4 regions of the Spirillospora sp. CA-142024 genome follow, and region 1 is predicted to be linked to each of the others. Evidence: riboswitches for the same ligand, from Rfam matches in the RefSeq annotation. Region 1 holds a riboswitch; each other region holds the start of a gene.
The links. A riboswitch is a leader RNA that binds a small molecule or an ion and turns the genes downstream of it on or off. The one in region 1 is predicted to bind cyclic di-AMP.
Positions count from the first base shown of each region.

Region 2: linked by a shared signal. The riboswitch ahead of ACQPZP_RS09225 (NlpC/P60 family protein) and the one ahead of ACQPZP_RS15390 (CHAP domain-containing protein) in region 1 are both predicted to bind cyclic di-AMP.
Region 3: linked by a shared signal. The riboswitch ahead of ACQPZP_RS18075 (CHAP domain-containing protein) and the one ahead of ACQPZP_RS15390 (CHAP domain-containing protein) in region 1 are both predicted to bind cyclic di-AMP.
Region 4: linked by a shared signal. The riboswitch ahead of ACQPZP_RS07730 (NlpC/P60 family protein) and the one ahead of ACQPZP_RS15390 (CHAP domain-containing protein) in region 1 are both predicted to bind cyclic di-AMP.

Region 1 covers NZ_CP192077.1:3,164,514-3,169,851, reverse strand. The annotation lists gene ACQPZP_RS15400 (NYN domain-containing protein) at 1-935, shown strand, start outside; gene ACQPZP_RS15395 (NlpC/P60 family protein) at 1,134-2,165, shown strand; cyclic di-AMP (ydaO/yuaA leader) riboswitch at 2,650-2,853, shown strand; cyclic di-AMP (ydaO/yuaA leader) riboswitch at 2,975-3,144, shown strand; gene ACQPZP_RS15390 (CHAP domain-containing protein) at 3,154-3,966, shown strand; gene ACQPZP_RS15385 (hypothetical protein) at 4,006-5,338, shown strand, end outside.
Region 2 covers NZ_CP192077.1:1,898,446-1,903,783, reverse strand. The annotation lists gene typA (translational GTPase TypA) at 1-1,256, opposite strand, end outside; cyclic di-AMP (ydaO/yuaA leader) riboswitch at 1,448-1,582, shown strand; gene ACQPZP_RS09225 (NlpC/P60 family protein) at 1,590-2,603, shown strand; gene ACQPZP_RS09220 ((deoxy)nucleoside triphosphate pyrophosphohydrolase) at 2,661-3,053, opposite strand; gene ACQPZP_RS09215 (Mut7-C RNAse domain-containing protein) at 3,059-3,847, opposite strand; gene ACQPZP_RS09210 (amidohydrolase family protein) at 3,886-5,166, opposite strand; gene ACQPZP_RS09205 (MarR family winged helix-turn-helix transcriptional regulator) at 5,228-5,338, shown strand, end outside.
Region 3 covers NZ_CP192077.1:3,730,343-3,735,680, reverse strand. The annotation lists gene ACQPZP_RS18080 (bifunctional glycosyltransferase/CDP-glycerol:glycerophosphate glycerophosphotransferase) at 1-348, opposite strand, end outside; gene ACQPZP_RS18075 (CHAP domain-containing protein) at 541-1,299, opposite strand; cyclic di-AMP (ydaO/yuaA leader) riboswitch at 1,311-1,466, opposite strand; gene ACQPZP_RS18070 (PP2C family protein-serine/threonine phosphatase) at 1,961-3,844, opposite strand; gene ACQPZP_RS18065 (hypothetical protein) at 4,026-4,760, opposite strand; tRNA gene ACQPZP_RS18060 (tRNA-Pro) at 5,020-5,093, shown strand.
Region 4 covers NZ_CP192077.1:1,576,961-1,582,298, forward strand. The annotation lists partial or broken gene ACQPZP_RS07725 (DUF4118 domain-containing protein) at 1-2,123, opposite strand, end outside; gene ACQPZP_RS07730 (NlpC/P60 family protein) at 2,324-2,989, opposite strand; cyclic di-AMP (ydaO/yuaA leader) riboswitch at 2,995-3,156, opposite strand; gene ACQPZP_RS07735 (M1 family metallopeptidase) at 3,573-5,018, shown strand; gene ACQPZP_RS07740 (MarR family winged helix-turn-helix transcriptional regulator) at 5,050-5,338, shown strand, end outside.

The DNA.
Region 1 (5,338 bases):
CCGCGTCCGAGGAGGAGGCGGCCGAGCGCCGCGTCGCCGCGCTGAAGGAGGAGCTGGCCGCCACCCGCTCCGCCCGCGGCGCCGAGCTGGACAAGCTGCGGGGCGAGCTGCGCGAGACCAAGGCGGAGGTGGCGGAGCTGCGCCGTAAGCTGCACGAGGCGCGCACCCGTTACCGGGCGGCGGAGGAGCGCGCCGGCGCGGTCGCGGCGGAGGCCGAGCGGGAGCTCGCCGCCGCGCGCGAGTCGACCGCCGCGTCCGAGAAGGAGCTGCGCAGGCTGCGGGCCCGCGCCGTGCAGGCGGAGGCCGCCGCGGAGGCCGCCAAGCGGGCCGCGCGCGAGGGGCGCAACGTCGACGACGTCCGGCTGCGGATGCTGCTCGACGCGCTCATGGACGCGGCGCAGGGCGTCCGCCGCGAGCTTGCCCTGCCCTCCACGATCGGCCGCCCCGCGGACGCGGTCGGCGGGGCGGAGCCGGACCGGCCGGCGCATCGCGCGCTCCCCGGCCGGGCGTTGTCCGACAGCGATCCGCAGCTGCTCGACCGGCTGCTCACGCTGCCGCAGGTGCATCTGGTGGTGGACGGCTACAACGTGACGAAGACCGGGTACGGCGAGCTGCCGTTGTCGGATCAGCGCAACCGGCTGCTGTCCGGGCTCGGCGGCCTGGCCGCGCAGACGCGCGCCGAGGTGACGTGCGTGTTCGACGGCGCGGAGCTGGACGCGCCGGTGGCCATCGCCGCGCCGCGCGGCGTCCGGGTGCTGTTCAGCCGGCCCGGGCAGACCGCGGACGAGCTGATCGGCGAGCTGGTGCGGGCGGAGCCGCCGGGCCGGTCCGTCGTGGTGGTGTCGTCCGACCGGGAGGTCGCCGACGCGGCGCGGCGCGCCAACGCGCGCCCCTGCCCGTCCTCGCTCCTGCTGCGCCGGCTGGGCCGGTCCTAGAGCCGGCCCTGGGGCCGCCGGTCATAAGACCCCCATAAGGCTGTCATAAGGGAAGCCTCGCATTAAGTGATCATGACGTCACGAAAAGTGGACAATGTCCAAGGATGTCAATCAAAGAGTGACGAATCGGTTGTGGCAGCTGTTGCCCGTCGCTAGTGTCGTCCGCTGACGTCGTGGACGAGAGGGGCGAGACCGACCGTGGCCAATGATCTCATCGGGGAAAGAGCGCAGGAGCGTGACCGGAGGGGCGGCTCGGCGACCCGAGGCGTCTCCCGTCGCCTGGCGGCCGTCGCCTGCCTGACCGTGACGGTCTCCCTGGCCTCCGCCCCGGTGGTGGCGCACGCGGAGCCCAAGCCGACCAGGGCCCAGGCCCAGAAGAAGCTCGACAAGCTCAACGACCTGATGGACCAGAAGGTCGAGCAGTACAACCAGAACATGGAGAAGCTCAAGGTCGCCAAGAAGAAGCTCGACGCGGCGACCAAGGCGAGCAAGCAGGAGCAGGCGACCTTCGAGGAGCAGCGCTCCGCGATCGCCAAGATGGCGGCCGCCGCCTACAAGAACGGCGACTCGACGGACGTGACGGGTTTCGTCGGCAGCAACGACCCGCAGGCGATCCTGGACCAGGCCGCCGTCTTCTCCCACCTGTCTCAGGAGCGCAGCTCCCAGCTCACCCAGTTCCTCGCGACCGCCCAGCGGCTCCGCCGCGAGCAGGCCCAGGCCAAGACCGCCTACAACGAGGTGAAGTCGAAGCAGGGCGACCTGAAGAAGCAGAAGCAGGAGCTCGACAAGCAGGTCGCCAAGCAGAAGGCTCTGGTGGGCCGGCTCGGCGGCGGGACGCCCAGCGGCTCGGGCCCCACCGGCGGCAGCTACAACGGCCCGGCCAGCGGCCCGGCCCGTGTGGCGCTCAACTTCGCCTTCGCCCAGAAGGGCAAGCCGTACGAGTACGGCGCCACCGGCCCGAGCACCTACGACTGCTCCGGCCTGACGATGAAGGCGTGGGCCGCCGCGGGCGTCAACATCACCCGCACCACCAACTCCCAGTTCGCGGCCACCAAGCGGGTCGACAAGGCGGACCTTCAGCCCGGCGACCTGGTGTTCTTCAGCGGCCTCGGCCACGTCGGCATGTACATCGGCAACGGGCAGATGATCCACGCCCCGCACACCGGCGACGTCGTGAAGATCTCGTCCGTCGACGGCCACGGCAGCTACTACGGCGCCGGGCGTCCCTGACGCTCACCGCGGCCCCGCGCGGGGCTTCCATCGACAACGGACCGGGCTTGACCTGGTCCGTTGTTGATTTTGGGGGGGTTTGCCTTCTGTTGGGGCTTTGGTACCTTGTCACCACTCACGGCGCTCTCCATGCGCCATGGTCCCGCGGCGCCCACCAGGCGCTTCGGTCACACGCGGCGCATCCAGCGGCCGCGTGACGGCGGCGCGAGCCACGCGCCGCTCCCCCCGAGGACGGTGCGATCCACGTGCCGTCCCGCGGCACCGGAGAGTGCCGCACGGGTCTGCACGCAGACCCATGGCCGGCCCGGCCCACCGTGCGCACGCCCGCAGCGTGCATGGCGCTGAGAGCGCTGCCACGGCGGCGATCACGGGTCAGGCCCCGGACGGGCCCCGGGACTGGGAGCCGTCCGCACACAACACAGGCGCCGCTCTTTCGCACGCGGGAGACAGGTCCCGCGCCGGGCCCCATCTCGCCCCCAGGATCGCAGCGGCAGCGCCGAGTCCGCCTCAGCGCGGAACCGGGGACCCACATCGGCCGGAGTCCGGGGAACCTCCCTGGACGGGTGGTTCCGGCACCCGGGGTGAATCGGTGCGTCTCTCCCGGCCCCGTTCCGGTGAGAGCCCGCCGTAGGGCCACTTCCACGCCCGAACCCGTCAGCTAACCCGGTAGGCGTCTGGAAGAAGCGAAGGAGTGAATTCCGCAGCGTTACCTGGGCGTGGCCGCCCATCGTGCGGCCACGCCCCACCACCCCCTGCGCTCCGCGGGCGCCCCCGCCCGCCGAGCCCCCCATCCGAACCGGCGTGCCCCGTGCACGTCACCGCCGAGTCCGCGGACCGTCCTGCGCGCATGCGCGGCGGGCGCGGAGCCGGGGACCCACTGTGTCCTTTTTCGGGGTGAATCGGCCTGTCCGCGGGCCGTAGGGCGCCTTCCATGCCCGAACCCGTCAGCTAACCCGGTAGGCGGCATGGAAGCCGAGGAGAACCCCCCGTGCCACGCACGCACCGCAAGAAGCTCCCGGGCAAGCACCGGAAGCCGCACTCCCTGTCCATCACGTGGCGGACGACCGGCGGCGTCATCGTCGGCGCCGCCGTGCTCGGCACCGCCGCCGCGACCGCGCAGGCGTCGGTCCTGCCGTTCGGTTCCGGCCCCGCGGCGTCCGCGGCGGCCGACCTGACCGCCGGGAAGAAGACGCACGGCGGCTCGTCCAAGAGCTCGTCCGAGAGCACGTCCAAGGACGGGCCCAGGACGTCCCGCGGCAAGGACGCGCCGAGAGGCCGGCCGAAGAAGCCGTCCGGGAGGTCGTCGAAGTCGCGCCCCACCGCCGCGCAGGCCATCGAGCTCGCCCGGTCCCAGGTGGGCGTCGGAGAGGACGGCGGCGGCGAGACCAAGTTCCAGAAGTGGTACATGGGCACCTCCCGGGCGCGGCAGACGCTCGCGCGCGACGGCGGCTCCCTCAGCGGCTACAGCGACGCGAACTGGTGCGACATGTTCGTCTCCTGGGTCGGCGACCAGATCGGCTTCAGCGACCAGATCGGCAGCGACGCCTGGACGATCGCGCACGCGCGCTGGTTCCAGGACAACGGCCGCTGGGGGACCGAGCCGAAGCCCGGCGCGATCGTCTTCTATGCCTGGGACGGCGGCAAGTCCGTCGACGACATCCGGCACGTCGGCATGGTGATCAAGAAGGTGGACGACGGCACCGTCGAGACCGTCGAGGGCAACACCGGCAACGCCGTCAAGATCAAGGAACGCCCGACCGGAGACGTCGTCGGCTACGGCTACCCCGACTACAAGCCGTGATGCCGCCGCCTCCCCCGCCGGCTGCATAGGATCGCGCCCATGAAGGACGGTCCCGGGCAGGACGGCTCTGTGCAGGACGCCCCCGTTCCGGACGACGCCGTGCCGGACGACGCGGCGCTGGAAAACGCCGTGCCGGACGGTGGGCAGGACGGCCCCGTGACGCGGCGCAGGGTGCTCGCCCTGGGCGCGGGCGGGGCCGCCGTGCTGCTCGCCGGAGGCGCCGCCCTGCTCGGCTCGCGGTCCGCCGGGAGCGGGACCGCGTCTGCGGGCGCGTCCGGCGCCCGCACCTCCCGGGCCGCGGGGACGATCAGCCCGGAGGGGGCCGCCACCGTCCTCGCCAACCGGGCCCGCGCCGTCCGGAACGGCGACCGCATGGCGTTCCTCGCCACGGTGGGCGACGCCCCTCCCGCCTTCCAGGACGCCCAGTCCCGCATGTACGACAACCTCCGGAAGCTTCCGCTGGAGGGCTGGCAGGAACGGCTTCTCGCCACCCAGGCCATGGACGGGAAGAGCGCCGTCGTCCGCGTCGAGATGCGCTACCGGCTGCATGGCTTCGACAAGGGCTATGTGGGCCGCACCCGTTACCTCACGCTGACCCCGCGCGCCGGGACCTGGACGATCGCCGGCGACGGGACCTCCCACGGGCTCACCGACGACGCCGACATCTGGGACGCCGGCCCCCTGACCGTAGTCAGGGGGCGCGCCGGCCTCGTCATCGGCGACGCCGCCGGACTCGACGGCATCGCCGCGCGGCTGGACGCCGCCGTCCCGGTCGTCACGGGCGTCGTCGGGAAGGGTTGGGCGCAGCGGGTCGTCGCGCTCGTCCCCGCCGACGCGAGCCTCGCCTCCGCGCTCGCCGGCCCCGGGCAAAGCCTCGGCGAGATCGCCGCGCTCGCCACCGTCGCGCCGCCGGCGCGGTCCGCGGGAGGAGGATCCCCCGCACCCTCCGGGGCGCCTTCGGCCGCGGGCGGCCGCGGCGAGGACCGCGTCATCATCTCCCCCGGCACGTTCGGCCGCCTCAACGAGCTCGGCCGCGACGTCGTCCTGACGCACGAGCTCACCCACGTCGCCACGGGCGGCGCCCGGGACCGGCGGACCCCGCTGTGGCTGATCGAGGGCTTCGCGGACTATGTCGGCTACCGGCGCGTCAAGATCGGCGTCCGGTCCGCGGCGGGCGAGCTGCACCGCGAGGTCGCCGCCGGGCGGGTGCCGTCCGCGCTCCCGGCCGCCGCCGAGTTCGCCGGCGGCTCCCCGCGCCTCTCCCAGGCGTACCAGGAGGCATGGCTCGCCTGCCGGATGGTGGCCGACCGGTACGGTGAGGCGACGCTCGTGCGGCTGTACCGGGCCGCCGGGCGCGTCCCGGAGGCCACCG
Region 2 (5,338 bases), 1.3 Mb from region 1:
TCGGGGATGTCGACGGTGAGCCGCTCGACCGGCTCGTGCCGCTTGCCGTCGATGTCCTTGGCGACGACCTGCGGCTTGCCGACGGTCAGCTCGTAGCCCTCGCGGCGCATGTTCTCGACCAGGATCGCCAGGGCCAGCTCGCCGCGGCCCTGCACCTCCCAGGCGTCGGGACGCTCGGTCGGGAGCACCCGGATCGACACGTTGCCGACCAGCTCGCGGTCGAGCCGGTCCTTGACCATGCGGGCGGTGACCTTGGTGCCCTTCTCGCGGCCGGCCATCGGCCCGGTGTTGGTGCCGATCGTCATCGAGATCGCCGGCTCGTCCACCGTGATCAGCGGCAGCGGGCGCGGGTCCTCGGCGTCGGCGATGGTGTCACCGATCATGATGTCGGGGATGCCGGCGATCGCGATGATGTCGCCCGGCCCGGCCTCGTCGGCCGGCTTGCGGGCGAGCGCCTCGGTCATCAGCAGCTCGGTGATCCTCACCCGCTCGACGCTGCCGTCGTGCCGGCACCAGGCGACCTGCTGGCCCTTCTTGATCGTGCCGGCGTGCACCCGGCACAGCGCGATGCGGCCGAGGTAGCTGGAGGCGTCGAGGTTCGTCACGTGCGCCTGGAGGGGCGCGTCCGGGTCGTAGGACGGCGCCGGGATCGTCTCGGTGATGACCTTGAACAGCGGCTCCAGGTCATCACTGTCCGGCATGGCCCCGTCGGCGGGCTTGCCGAGCGAGGCCCGCCCGGCACGGCCGGACGCGTACACGATCGGGAAGTCGATCTGGTCCTCGTCGGCGTCGAGGTCCATGAACAGCTCGTACGTCTCGTCCACGACCTCGTCGATGCGGGCGTCGGGACGGTCGGTCTTGTTCACGACCAGGATCACCGGCAGCCGCGCGCCGAGCGCCTTGCGGAGCACGAACCGGGTCTGCGGGAGCGGGCCCTCGCTCGCGTCCACCAGCAGGACGACGCCGTCCACCATGGACAGCCCGCGCTCGACCTCGCCGCCGAAGTCGGCGTGGCCGGGGGTGTCGATGATGTTGATCGTCAGCCCGTTGTGCTTGACGGCGGTGTTCTTCGCGAGAATGGTGATCCCCTTCTCGCGTTCAAGATCGTTGGAGTCGAGCACCCGGTCGTCGACGTCCTGGTTCTCGCGGAAGGCCCCGGACTGCCAGAGCATGGCGTCGACCAGCGTCGTCTTGCCGTGGTCGACGTGGGCGACGATCGCGACGTTCCGGAGGTCGTCGCGCGTGGAGATGGGCATGCGGGTTCGCCTTGCGTGAGAGTTCGGGAGTCGCCGCAGACGCGCGGCACCGATCCATTCTACTCGGCGGTGCGTACCACCCTTTACGCGTCGTTCGCACCAGCTCTCACAGGAGCCCCGATTGGCCAACTTTGCTCATCCTTTGTAATCTGCCCGTGATCCGGTCGTCCGGAGCCCCTCCCCCCGGGGCTGCGGCCGGAACGCCGAATCTCCCGATCGCGGGAGAACCGGGGACCCAAACCCCTGGGGTGAATCGACGCACGTCGTAGGGCGACTCCTGGCCCGAACCCGTCAGCTAACCCGGTAGGCGTACGAGGAGAGGAGAACACCGGCTTGGCTCCGGATCTTCGCCGGCGGCGCCGCCTTGCGCCCGCCGCCATCGTCACCATGCTCCTGGCCGGCCTCGGCGCCGCCCCGCCCGTCACCGCACACGCCGCGCAGCCGTTCCGGCTCGCCGCCGCGTCGTCGCCCAGCCCGACCCCGACGACGGAGAAGGGCCTGCGCAAGACCCTGGACGCGCTGAACGAGGAAGCCGAGATCCTCACCGAGAAGTTCAACAAGGCGCGCGTCGACTTCGGCAAGGCCAAGAAGGCGCAGCAGGCCGCCACCGCGGAGGCGCAGCGCCTGCGCACCCTGGCCGAGCCGGCCCGCGAGCAGCTCGGCCGGATGGCCGCGGCGAACTACATGGCCGGCGGTCCGGACGTGCTCTTCGGTTCCGGCGGATCGGCGGACGGGCTGTCCGACCGCGCCTACCTCGCGCAGAACCAGGCGGCCGCCGTCCTCGCGCTGAAGAAGCAGATCGCGCAGGCCGACGCCGCGCAGCGCACCGCGGAGGCCAAGACCGCCCAGCTCAAGAAGGCGTGGGACGACGCCAAGCAGGCCCGCGGGGCCGCCAAGGCCAAGGTCGCCGAGGTGATGAAGCGGCTCGACAAGCTGACCACCACCCACGTCAGCGACCCGCGCACCGGCCTCACCGCGACCGTGAAGGGCTCCGGGCTGCCCGCGAAGATGGCCCGCAAGGCGCTCACCAAGCTCGGCAGCCCGTACGTGTGGGCCGCCGCCGGGCCGAGCAGCTTCGACTGCTCCGGTCTCGTCGTCTGGGCCTACGCGCAGGTCGGCAAGTCCGGCCTGCCGCACTACACCGGCGACCTCTTCGCGCTGGGCACGAAGGTCTCGCGCGGCGAGCTGCGCTCCGGCGACCTGGTGTACTTCGGCAGCAACCTGCACCACATGGGCATCTACCTCGGTGACGGCAAGTTCCTGCACGCCCCGCAGACCGGCGATGTGGTGAAGATCTCCAATCTTTCCGACCGCTCCGACTTCGCCGGCGCCAACCGCATCACCTGACGCCACCGCCCCGAGACGTACAGGGGCCTCCCGCGGCGCGGCGGGAGGCCCTTGTATTCATCCTCCTAAGAGGCCCTCGCGGACGAGGGCGCCGATGACGGGACGGTCGCCCGGAAGCCAGTCGACGTCGTAGGCCTCGTGCGGGGCCAGCCAGCGCAGGGCCAGGTGTTCCAGGGCCTGCGGCTCGCCTTCGACGATCTCGGCGGTCCAGACGCGCAGGAGGGCGCGGTCGCTCAGCCGCCAGTCGCCGCCGACGCGGCGGCCCAGGCGCACCTTGACGGCGAGTTCCTCGTGGCACTCGCGGACCAGGGCGTCCTCGTCCGACTCGCCCGGATCGACCTTTCCACCGGGCAGCTCCCAGCCGCCCGCCATGTGCGGCGGCTCGGCCCGCTGCGCGCCCAGCAGCCGCCCGGCCGAGATGATCGCCGCGCCCACGACCACGAGATCGATCGCGATCAGCTCCCCTCCGTCACGGCGGCCCTTGTCCGATCGTTACCCCGAATGGCGTCGACCAGCCGCGTCGACTCCCGGACGATCTCCTCCAGGTGGTCGCCGTGCGCGCCGCGCCAGTACACCTGCCCGCAGTCGGCGCAGCGGCCGTAGACGTCGTAGCTGCGGCGGGTGCCCGCTTCGAGGTGCCGTTCGATCTCCTCTTTGTCGACCGGCACCAGTTCGCCGTTGCAGGCGGTGCAGCGCGTCCACGGGCTCAGGACGGGGGCGAAACGGTCGAGCAGGTCGCGGAGCTGGTCGTCCGGCCGGGAGCCGCGGACGTACGCGCCGAACCACAGCGCGCGGCGGCGGAGCAGCCCGCGGTCCTGAGTGAGCAGGACGCGGCGTTCCTCGTTGGCCTGGACGACCAGCGCCGGGTCGTCCATGTCGTTGTGGTAGGCGGTGTCCAGGCCGAGCAGGCGCATCCGCCGGGCGAGCGTGCCCAGGTGAACGTCCAGGAGGAAGCGGGGCGCGACCTGCCCCGGCTCCAGCGGCACGGGCTGCGGGCGCGGGACGGCCGCCACGTCCGCCTCCGCGCCGGCGTCCGGCCGGGTGGCGGGCCCGGCCGGCTCACCGTCGACGGTCATCGGCCCCGCCTCGGGCAGCGGCACGCCGAGCGACTCCACGAGGTGCCCCAGCGTCGAGGTCCCGTCGTGGGGCATCCGGGTCACGGCCTCCCGCCGCGCGGCGGGCAGGAACATCAGCAGCTCGTCGGCGACACGGATCGTAATCTCGGGCTCCACGACGCTCAGCATGCCACGCGCCGCCCACGAATCCCGCCGCATTATCCGCCTCAGGCGGCGGCGAGGCGCGCGGCGGAGTCCGCCAGGGAGGTCAGCAGGGACGGGACGTCCTGGTCCTGCAGCACTCCCCCGCGCTTGACCACCCGGCCGCCGACGAGGACGGTGTCGACGTTGCGCGTGTCCGCCGACAGGACCACGGCCGCGATCGGGTCGTGGGCCGCCGCCACGCCGAACGTGTCGGTGCGCAGGACGAGGAGGTCGGCCTGCTTGCCCGGCGCCAGCGACCCGGTGACGTCCGCGAGCCCCGCGACCTCGGCGCCCTCGATCGTGGCCGTCCTCAGCGCGTCGGCCACGGTGAACCCGACGCCGGCGGCATCGGGGCGCCCGCGCTCAAGGAAGTAGGCGGCCCGCATCATGCTGAACATGTCGCCGGGGCAGCTGGCGACCGTGTCGGCGCCGAGGCCGGTCGGGGCGCCCGCGGCACGGGCCCGTCCGGTGGGCGGCGCACCGATGTTCAGGGCGGCCTCGACGCCGGGCGCGACGGACACCGTGCCACCGGCGCCGGCGATCCGCTTGAGCGCCTCGTCGGTGTAGAAGTTGGCGTGCACGTACGTCGTCGGGTGGTCCATCAGCCCGTTGCCGCCGAGGAACGCCAGCCCGCGCGCGGCGCTCTCGGCGCCGTGGCCGCCCATGTGCGCGGTGACCGGGAGCCCGAGGTCGCGGGCCAGCCGCCATTCGGCCAGCGCGCGCTCCTCGCCCGCGATCTCGGGGCCGAGCGCGGCCAGCGCCATGGTGATCGTCCCGTCGGCGTACTCGCGGTGGACGCGGGACGTCTCGGCGGCGAGCGCGTCGAGGTCGCCGTCGCCGCCGTAGCAGTAGCCGAACACGGCCCTGATGCCGGAGGCGCGCAGCGCGGCGACGTTCGCCTCGGTGTGGCCGGGGCTGAGCTGGATGTGCGACCAGTCGACCAGGGTCGTGATGCCCGAGTCGAGGCACTCCAGCGCGCCGGCGAGCGTCCCGGCGTACACGTCCTCGGGACGGTACCGGGGCGCCAGTTCGCCGAGTACGCGCTGCAGGTAGGCGGGGAGGTCGGTGTCGGGGAGGATCGCGCGGATCCCCGCCTGCCAGGTGTGCCGGTGGGTGTCGACGAACCCGGGCATGACGATGCGCCCGGTCACGTCGATGACCTCGGCGCCCGCCGGAGCGGCCAGATCGGGGCCAACTGCGGAGATGCGTCCGTCCTCGACGAGCACGTCGGCGTTTCCCAAGACTTTCGGCTCGGGTGCGGTGTCGATGACGAGCCCGTTCGTGAGCAGTAGAGTCGTTGCCATGCCAAAAAGCTTAAGAGTTAGCTTTTTGAAAAGCAACTGAGCGAGCGAGTATTCTCGATGCGTGCAGGTCGACGAGGGTGCAGGCAGGGACGACATCGACGTCGTGGCCGAGGCGTGGCGACGCGACGGCTTGTCCGAGCCGCTCATCGCGATGCTGGAGGTCGGCAAGCGC
Region 3 (5,338 bases), 570 kb from region 1:
ATCGGCACCGGTGTCCTCGGCGGCGGCGAACAGGTTGAGGCAGGCGTGCCGGTCCAGCAGGTCGTCGCTGTCGAGGAACATCACGTACCGGCCGGCCGAGACCTCGATCCCGGTGTTGCGGGGGCGGCCGCAGCCGCCGGAGTTGACCGGAAGGTGGACGGCCCGGACCCGTCCCGGGTGGGCCGCGGCCAGCCGGTCGGCGATCTCGCCCGTGCCGTCGGTGCTGGCGTCGTCCACGACGATCGTCTCGACGCCGCCCAGCGACTGCGCCAGCGTCGAGGCGATCGCCCGGGGGAGCCTCCGCGCGTCGTTGTAGGCGATCACCACCACACTGACATCCGGGCGCACCTGGGCATCCCCTTTCGCAGACCGCCGCGTGCCAGTGATTCCTTTCCAGGAACGACCGGCTGAGGTCCAAGGGGGATCAAAAGCTGTCAATGCTTGGCATTACCCGCCTTCACGGAAGCACTGGGCACATCCCCCTGGAACGCCTGAAGGCGCCCGGCCGGGGGGCCGGGCGCCTTCGGGGGCGTGCATGGGTCAGCGCGCGTAGTCGGGGTAGCCGTACCCCACGACCTGGGACTTCTCGCGCACCTTATTGTGGACGGCGTTGCCGGTGTTGCCCTCGACGGTGCGGATGGTGCCGTCGCCGTTGTCCTTCACGACGATGCCGACGTGGTCGATGTCACCGATGCTGCCGTCGGAGCCGTCCTGCCAGTCGTAGAACACGACCGCGCCGGGCTTGGCGGTGTGCCCCCAGCGGCCGTGGTCCTTGAACCAGGTGGCGTGCTGGACGGTGTAGGCGTCCCAGCCCATGTTCTTGACGCCGGTCTGCGCGCCGAGCCACGACACGAACATGTTGCACCACTGGGCGCCGTTGTAGTCGCGGACGGGGAAGCCGCCGTCGCGCTTCGCGGTGGCCTTGGCGTGCGGGGTCGAGATGTACCACTTGTGGTACTTCGTGTCGCCGCTCTTGTTCTCGCGGACGCCGACCTGCTTCTCCGCCAGCTTGATCACTTCGGCGGGCTTGACCGCGTGCGGGGGCACCTTCCAGCCCTCACGGCGAGCCTCGGTCGCCGCGGAGACGGTCTTGGTCTTCGCGGACTGGTGCGAGACACCGCTCTTCTGGACGACCGCGGCCGCCTGGGCGGGGGTCTCCGCGGCGGCCGAGCCGCCGGTGAGGGGGTTGAACATTGCGAGCCCGACCGCCCCGGCCAGGACCGCGCCGGCGGCGACGCCGACGGCCTTGTCCTCGTGCGAGAAGCGGTTGAGCGAAAGTCGATTGAAACGACCGGTCATGCAGGGAATCTCCTTGTCTTCCATGACGCCTACCGGGTTAGCTGACGGATTCGGGCATGGAAGCAGCCCTACGGCGCGGCTCTCGGGCGCGCCGATTCACCCCTGGAACCTGGGTCCCCGGCTCCGTCCGGTCGTGTCGACCGGGACGGACTCGGCCTCGCACCGCGGGGGCGGTGCTCATGTTCGGATGTATCTCAGTGACTGATCTTGATGAGGGTGCGCGCATCGTCTGGCGCGCATCGCGTGCGGATTCCGCTCCGCGATCCTCGGCCGCCCTTGGAACGACCGGCGGCAACGCATGGGACGCGCTGCGCGGCAACGCGTGGAACGCGCTGCGTGATTCGGATAGAAGGTACCAACCTTCTCAAGAAAAGCAAACCAGGCATAAAACAGTGTTGTGCCTGCTCAAAGCCCTTCCAAGGAACCACCAACACCGGACGGGCACCGCATCTTCCCGATCTTTCTCGAAGTGCGCCTCAGCCCTTTGCCGGCGGGCCTTACCGGCCTTCCGGGAAAAGGTAAAGAACGTAAAGTCGGCGCCAGACGGGCGTGCGCGGGGCGGTGCCCGCCGGGCACCCGCGCCCCACGGAGTGAGTCCTAAGTCACACGGTGCGATCTTCGCAGGTCAAGGATGCCCTTCGTCACCGAGGGCGCCCGGCCGTCACTCCACGTAGAGAGCGAAGAGGGTGGTGTCGTCCGCCGCCCGGTCGTGCTCCATCCGCGCCAGCACCTCGTCCAGCACCAGCTCGGGGCGCGGCGCGCAGTCCCGCAGGATCCCGGTGAGGCGGACGATCCGCTCGTCCAGGTCAGCGTCCCTGCGCTCCACCAGGCCGTCGGTGTACAGGAAGAGCATGTCGCCCGGGTGCAGGGTCGTGGTGATCGTCGTGTACTCCCAGCCCGGCATGGCGCCGAGCATGGGGTCGCGGACGACCTCCAGCAGCGTCGCCCGCCCGTCCCGGACCAGGATCGGCGGCGGATGACCCGCGCACGTCCACTCCAGGACGTGCCGCGACGGGTCGTAGTGGGCGACCACGGCGGTCCCGGTGGCGGGCGGGTCCATGTTGCCGACCAGCTCGTTCAGCCAGCCCACCAGCCGCCCCGCCGGCTCCCCTGTGCAGGCGAGGCCGAGCAGGCCGTTGCGGGTCCGCGCCATCGCGGCCGCCGCGGGCAGCCCGTGCCCGGCCGCGTCCCCGATGGCGAACATCGCCCGGCCGTCCCGCAGCGTTCGGGTGGCGAACCAGTCGCCGCCGATGCGGGCCGTGCTCTCCGCCGCCAGGCTGCGCAGCGCGGTGACCAGGCCCGGCAGCCGCTCAACCTCGTCCTCGTCCGGCAGGATCGCGCGCCGCAGGGTGACCGCCACGCGCCGCTCCTGCGCCGTCCGCGCCTGCTGCCGCAGCATCTGCCGCCGGGTCTCGGCCAGCGCCCGCTCCACCCCGCGCCGCCGGGTGATGTCCTGCGAGACGATGTTGATCGAGATCGGCAGCCCGGACTCGCCGAGCACCGGCTCGGCGAAGACCCACAGATGCCGCGGCGTCCCGTCCTTGCCGATCACGCGGTGCTCGGCCTCCACCGGTTCGCGGCGCGAGAACATCGTCTGGACGGCTTCCTCGACCAGCGGAAGGTCGTCGTCCGCCACCACCTTCGGCAGATCGTGCGGCATCGGCGGCACCTCGTCCGGGGCCAGGCCGTAGTTGGCCAGCATCTGCGGCGTCCAGTCGGCCTCCCCGGTGGCGAGGTCCCACTCGCCGAACCCGATCAGTGCGAGCCGCTCGACCCGCTCCAGCCGCCTGGTGACCCGGTCCTCGGCGAAGTGGTACCGCCAGCTCACGCAGACGCCGGTCGGCACCGGGACGCAGCGCACGCTCATCCGGGACGAGCGGGACAGGCCTCGCTGGGCGGTCGAGTACAGGAACGAGGAACGTTCCAAATGCGTCCCGGACTCCAGCACCTCGACGTACTCGTCGAACAGGCCGCTGAGCGCCGCCCCCGGATCCGTCCGCAGCAGCCGCAGCCCGGTGAGCTCCTCCCGGCCGCGCCCGAACATGTCCTTGGCGACGCCGTTGAGGTCGGCGTAGAGGAAGTCCGCCACATTGCCGTCCGGCCCTCGGACCGGCACCAGGTGCGCAGCGGAGTCGAGCGTCCCGTCCAGGACCGCCTTCGCGACCGAATCGGCGGGCAGCCCCTCAAGGAGCTCCGCGTCACCCGCGGTGTCCTCGGCCGTCACCCGGCGCAGAACGTCCTCGGCATCGGACAGGACGGCCTGGGGCTCCTCCGCGCCGTCCTCCGCACGCGGCGCCCGGCGGCCCGCCACCACGGCCCCCATCGGGCCGCCGCCCCCGTCCTTGACCAGCAGGGCAGCCGCCTCGGCCAGCTCAATGTCCATGTCGCGCGCGAGCCAGATCAGGTGCTGCAGGGCCTCCCCGGGCGGGACGCCGAGCCGCCGGGCCAGCATGACCCGCGCCTCGGCCAGCACCGCGCGGTCGTGCGCGGCGCCCCGCAAGTCCTGAAGGTCCGCACCGGGCTGGGCGCCCTCCGCTTCCGACAACCCTGTCCCCCGTTCGGCGTCACTGCCCTGGGAGAAAAAGCTACATACGTCAGCGAAGGACTATTCGCCCATATCCTGGTAAACAGTCCAGAACTTTGCCCGGGTTTTCCCTTCGCGTCCGAACTCGACGGGTTCTAGTGACCGTCCCAGTAGGCAACCCTGCCCCGCCCTGTGACGCCCGTCACGATGCCCGGCAGACCTGCCTCGTCAACGTCGTGATCCGCGCCGCCGCCGCCCCGAACGACGTCCCCGCCGGATGCAGGGTGAGCACCGCCACGATCTTGTCCCCCACGATGCCCGTCGTGTGCAGCACGGGCCGTCCGATCCCCAGATCAGGCCGCCACGCCACACCCCGCGCCCCGCCACCGCGGCACGGCTCCGCCGGAACCTCCCCGAACCCCGACCACCCCTGCTTGACGGCCCACGGCCGCTTCACCGCCCGCGGGATCCCGAACGTCTGGTCGAACCCGTCCGTCCCGCACGGCGTCGACTTCCGCAACTGCTCCAGCACGAACTCCCGCTGCGCCTTCGGCGCCTCGTCCAGCAGATACCGGTACGTCTTCACGACGTCCCGCGCACTGAGCGCCGTATACCCCCAGAACCCCGGCTTCTCCGCAGGCGGCGGCGCCGTCTCCGAAAGCCCCACCTTCCGGACCATCCGCTCGATGATCGCCTTCTGCCCGCCCCGGCGCCAGAACTCCGTGGCCGCCTTGTCGTCACTCGACCGCAGCATCGGCACGAGCAACACCCGATCCGCCGCCGACACCGCATGCCGATCCAGATAGTCCAGCGCGATGAGGATCTTCACCACCGACGCCGACCGGAACGTCTGCCGCGGCCGCCGCTCCACCACCACCCGCCCGGCCTTCCGGTCGAACACCACATACGAGGCCAGCACCCCGGCCGGCACCCGCACGACCGGCCTCTTCGACGGCGTCGCCGACGGGGACCTCGAAACCTCCGGAACCGAGCCCCGCGGCTCAGGACTCCCGCCCACCGACCGAGCCCCTCCGCCATCGCCGCAACCGCACGCCAGCCCCAGGCACACGACACCGGCCAGGACCGCCCGCAAACCCACCATCCGGCCTGCCTATCAGAGATCCCCGGGCCCCGTATCTCAGTACGCAGGACCCCGCGGACTGCGCTACAGTAATCAAGCCCGCTCCAACGGGCACCGGGACGTAGCGCAGTTTGGCAGCGCACTTGACTGGGGGTCAAGGGGTCGTGGGTTCAAATCCCGCCGTCCCGACAGAGTTTGTGCAGGTCAGAGGGTAGAGCGACGTTGCCTTGCGGCTCTCCCGACGGCGTTCGGGAGCCACAGGGGGAGCCACGCCCGCAGAGTCGGGGCCAGAACGCGGCTTTCGTTCCGGTGGATAGATCACGTTAGCCGGAAATGCCGCGCCAAGCACATGACCCTTGGTCAAGAGGTCGTGGTTGAGGTTCCCCGTGACCGGAGAAGACCGGCCCAGGGATCTTTCCTTCATAGGGAGACCG
Region 4 (5,338 bases), 1.6 Mb from region 1:
GAGACGTCGCCGGCGCCCAGGTCGTCCAGTGCGCGGGGCACCACCTCGTCCAGCGCCAGCGGGCGGGCGGCGATACCGAGGACGCCCGCCTGCAGCCGGCTCATGTCGAGCAGGTTCGCGACCAGCCGGTCGAGCCGGTCGAGGGACTGCCGGGCGGTGTCGAGCAGCTCGGCGCGCTCCTCGTCCGTCCAGGCGATCGAGGTGCTGCTCAGGCTGTCGGTCGCGGCCTTCGCCGACGCCAGCGGGGTGCGCAGGTCGTGGCTGACCGCGTTGAGAAGGGCGGTGCGCATCCGGTCGGCCGCCTCCAGCGGGCGCGCCTTCTCCGCCTCCGCCCGCAGCCGCTGCTGCCGCAGCGCTCCCGCCGCCTGCACCGCGAACGCCTCCAGGACGCGCCGGTCCCCGGCGGGCATCGGACGGCCCCGGATCGCCAGCGTCAGGTCGTCCCCGACCGGGATCTCGGCGTCGCCCTCGCCGGGCGTGGCGCAGGGGCGGCCGCCGACGGTCGCGACGATCCGCCAGCCCTCGTCCGCCGCGGGACGTTCCAGCAATGTGACCGAGGTGAGCCCGAACGTCTCGCGGAGCCGGCGCAGCACCGCGTCCAGCGCGTGCTCACCGCGCATGACGTCGCCGGCCAGCGTGGAAAGCACCTCCGCCTCCGCGCCGAGCCTCGCCGCCTCCCGCGACCTTCGCGCGGCACGGTCCACCACGATGCTGACCCCGACCCCGACCAGGACGAACACCGCCAGCGCGATCAGGTTGTCCTGCTCGGCGATGGTCAGCTCGTGCACCGGCGGCGTGAAGAACCAGTTGAGAAGCAGGAACCCGGCGACCGCCGTGAAAAGCGCGGGCCACATGCCGCCCACCAGCGCGATCGCGACGACCGCTGCCAGGAAGAACAGGATGTCGGACGGCAGCGTGATCGCCGGGCGCGCCGCCAGCAGCCCGTACGTCAGCAGCGGCAGCCCGAACAGGGCGAGCAGGAATCCGCTGAGCCGGCGGCTCACCGACACCCCCTGCTCCCGCCCGGGCCGCGGCACCCCCCGCCGCGCCTGGTCGTGCGTGACCATGTGCACGTCGATCGAGCCGGACCGCGCCGTCGTCGTCACCCCGATGCCCGGGCGCAGCAGCTGCGCGAACCGGCCGCGCCGCGACACCCCGAGGACGAGCTGGGTCGCGTTCACGCCGCGCGCGAAGTCCAGCAGCGCCCGCGGCACGTCGTCGCCGACGACCTGGTGGTAGGTGCCGCCGAGGCCCTCCACGATCTGCCGCTGCCGGGCCAGGTCCTTCGGCCGCGCCCCGGTCAGGCCGTCCCCGTGCGCCACGTGGACGGCGAGCAGGTCCGAGCCCTTCGACCGGGCGGCGATGCGGGTGGCCCGGCGCAGCAGCGTGGCGCCCTCGGGGCCGCCGGTCAGCGCGACGACGATCCGCTCGCGCGCCTCCCACGTCCCGGCGATGCCGTGGTCGGCGCGGTACCGGTCGAGCTGTTCGTCCACCTTGCCGGCCAGCCACAGCAGCGCCAGCTCCCGCAGCGCCGTCAGGTTGCCGACCCGGAAGTAGTTGGACAGCGCCGCGTCGACCTTCTCCGGCCGGTAGACGTTGCCGTGCGCCATCCGCCGGCGCAGCGCCTCCGGCGCCATGTCGACGAGCTCCACCTGGCCGGCGCGGCGGACCACCTCGTCGGGCACCGTCTCCCGCTGCGCGACCCCGGTGATCTGCTCCACGACGTCGTTGACCGACTCCAGATGCTGGATGTTCAGGGTCGAGATGACGTCGATGCCGGCGTCCAGGATGTCGTCGACGTCCTGCCACCGCTTGGCATGCCCGCCGCCGGGGACGTTCGTGTGCGCCAGCTCGTCCACGAGGACGACCGCCGGGGCGCGGGCGATCACCGCGGCCGTGTCCAGCTCGGTGAACTCCGTCTCCCGGTAGGTCAGCCTCCGGCGCGGGACGACCTCCAGCCCGTCCAGCAGCGCCTCGGTACGCGGCCGGTCATGCGTCTCGACATATCCCACGACCACGTCGGTGCCCCGCTCGCACCGCCGCCGCGCCTCCGAGAGCATCGCGTACGTCTTCCCGACACCGGGGGCGGCCCCCAGGTAGACGCGGAGCTGCCCCCTGGCCATGCTCCCCATCCTTCCAGCCCGAGCCTCGCCCATTCGGCGACGGCTCATCGAGACAACCCCGGCCCGGCGGCCGCCGATCCCGTCTTGACGGACTCCATACGCCCGCGCCCTCACCTTTCACGCCTTTCATGTGCGCGGCGAGGACGGCATGGGAGAACGCCCGGCCGGGAGGTCTCGGCCGGGCGTGTCTCACCGTCTCCTCAGAGGTTCGTCGGCCGGTACGCCTTGTACTCGCTGTCGGACAGGCCGTAGTCGCGCGTGCGGTGGTCGGTGCCGTAGTGGCCACGCTGCTCGTACGCCCAGTAGGACGTGTGCTTGCTGTCGGTCCACTTCTCGAAGATGACCACGTGCCGGGTGGTGTTGGTCCCGAGCGCGTCCATCACGAGGTCGCCCTTCTTGAGCTCGGACATCTTGATGCGCTCGGTGTACCTCGATGCCGCCAGCCCGACGGTGTTGAGGCCGGGCTTGGAAAGGCCCAGCGCCATTGACACGAAGCCCGAGCAGTCGGTGCGGTATCCGTTGTGAGTGCTCGTCTGGCTGTAAGGGACCCTCTGGTCGGTGTGCGGGTGCCAGGTCTTGGCCCGGGCTATCACTTTGGAGCGGCTGCTCCCCGAATCATCCGAGGCCTTCGCGTCGGCGCGGCTGTCGCTCGATGCGTGCGCCGCCTTCTTGGAGTGCGTCCGCTTCACGGGAAGCGTCGCCACGGCGGCGGTCACCTTGTCGCCGCCGTCCGAACCGGACGACAGGATCGACGCGTGCGCCGCCGTCGTCGCCGCCACGCCCACGAAGGCGAGGCCCACGAGGGCGCCGGTGGCGCCGGGGTTCAGACGCAGAGGTCTGCGGCTCTTGCTGTGCTTGCCTTTCAAGGGGGACTCCTTCTTCCAAGCCGCCTACCGGGTTAGCTGACGGGTTCGGACGTGGAAGTCGCCCTACGGCCTGGGAGCAGGCCGATTCACCCCGGTGCGGGACTGCCTGGAGTCCGGCACGCTGGGTCCCCGGCTCCGCGCGATGGCGGACTCGGCGTTCGCCGCTGCGATCCGTGGGCGCTGGGCCCGTCCACGGGACCGGTGTCCCGTGCGCGAAAGAGCGGCGCTGATGGGTATGGGTGCGCGGCCGCGTCGGGGCCGCGTTATGGGAACACCTGCGGGCGTGCGCTCAGACCTGCACGCGTGGCGTGCGCATGGACGGCCGGCGGTGCCGGATGAGGCGTTCGTGCCCCGTGGGACACATAACACGGAAGTGCCTGGCGAGCACCTTGATGGGACGACAAGCTACATGGACCACCAAAGGAAGGCAAACTCCCCCAAAATCACGAACCGCCCAGCTCAGCGCGTTGGTGTCCGGCCGGGCGCCGACCGAAGCATGATCGACATTTCCCGCCCGGCGCGGTAATGATCTTGTATAGATCGCCCCAAGGTGATCGTCCGACATCGACGGAGAGGGCATCCGATGGCGATTCCCAGGTCCGCGCACCGGCTTCCGCTGGCGGTGGCCGCGGCAGGCGCGACGACGCTCGGGCTGTTCGCGCCCGCGGCGGCGGCCGACGTCCGGTACGAGCCCGGTTCACCCGGCCTCGGCGACTCCTACTTCCCCGACCTCGGCAACGGCGGGTACGACGTCGAGCGGTACCACCTGAAGACCGCGTACGACCCCGGCACCGACCGGCTCACCGGCACGACGACGATCACGGCCACCGCCACCCAGAACCTGTCCCGGTTCAACCTCGACTTCTACAAGATGATCGTCCGGTCGGTGCGCGTGAACGGCCACAAGGCTTCGTTCGAGCGCACGGGCGAGCGTGAACTGGAGATCACGCCGCGGAGAGGGCTGCGGAAGCTGAGGTCGTTCAGCGTGACCGTCCGGTACGACGGTGTGCCCCGGCCGCTGAGCGGCCCGGTCGTCTTCGACCTGCCGTACGGGTTCCTGGCCACCAAGGACGGCGCCACGGTCATGGGCGAACCCGACGGGGCGTCCACCTGGTTCCCGGCCAACGACCATCCGACCGACAAGGCGCTGTTCACGGTCGAGACGACCGTGCCGCACGGCCTCAAGGCGATCTCCAACGGCCGCCTCCTCCGGCAGCGGACCGCCGGCGGCAAGGACACCTTCCTGTGGCGAGAGGACCGCCCGATGGCGACGTACCTGGTGACCAACTCGATCGGGCGGTTCAACGTCTCCACGACCACGACAGGCACGGGCGTCCCGCAGCTCGACGCGGTCGACCCGGAGGTGGCGTCGGACCCCAACTCGCTCGACACTCCGCGCCACACCACGCGGGTGACCGACGAACTGCCCGGCTACTTCGGCGCCTACCCGTTCACGAGCACCGGGTCCATCGTCGAGAACGACTCCGGCCCGCCGCTGAACCTCGAGAACGCGCTGGAGACCCAGACACGGCCGACCTACCAGAGCCCGCCTGTCGAGAAGGGCGTGGCCCACGAGATCAGCCACCAGTGGTTCGGCGACAGCGTCTCCGTGCGCCGCTGGAAGGACGTCTGGCTGAACGAGGGCTTCGCGAAGTGGGTCGAGTGGTACTGGGCCGAGCGGCACGGCGGCCAGTCCGCGCAGCTCGCCTTCCAGCAGTCCTACGACGACCCGCCGCCCATCCAGCCGGACCGGCCCCCGTTCTGGGACGTCGTGATCGCCGACCCCACCCGCGACCAGATGTTCCACCGCGCGATGTACTTCCGCGGCGCGATGACGCTCCAGGCGCTCCGCCACAAGATCGGTGACGAGCGGTTCCTGCGGCTGGTCCGCACCTGGGTGGCGACCAAGAAGTACGGCAACGCCTCCACCGAGGACTTCGAGGCACTGGCCGAGCAGGTCTCCGGGCAGGACCTCGGCGCGTTCTTCAGGGTCTGGCTCCACACACCGGACAAACCCACCGCCTGGTGAACGCCGGGGTGACCCGGCTTAGAGTCGGGGCATGGACGCGTCCCAGGAGCCCCGCTGGCTGACCGACGAGGAGATGCAGGCCTGGCTGGGACTGGTCAGCGTGGTGATCAGGCTGCCGGCCGCCCTCGACCGGCAGTTGCAGCGAGACGCCGGCATCAGCCACTTCGAGTACCAGGTGCTGTCCGCCCTGTCGATGAGCCGGGAGCGCACGATCCGGATGGGCGACCTCGCCGACCTCGCCGACGGGTCGCTGTCCCGGCTGTCCCACGTGGTCTCGCGGCTGGAGAAACGCGGCTGGGTGCGCCGTACTCCCGATCCGG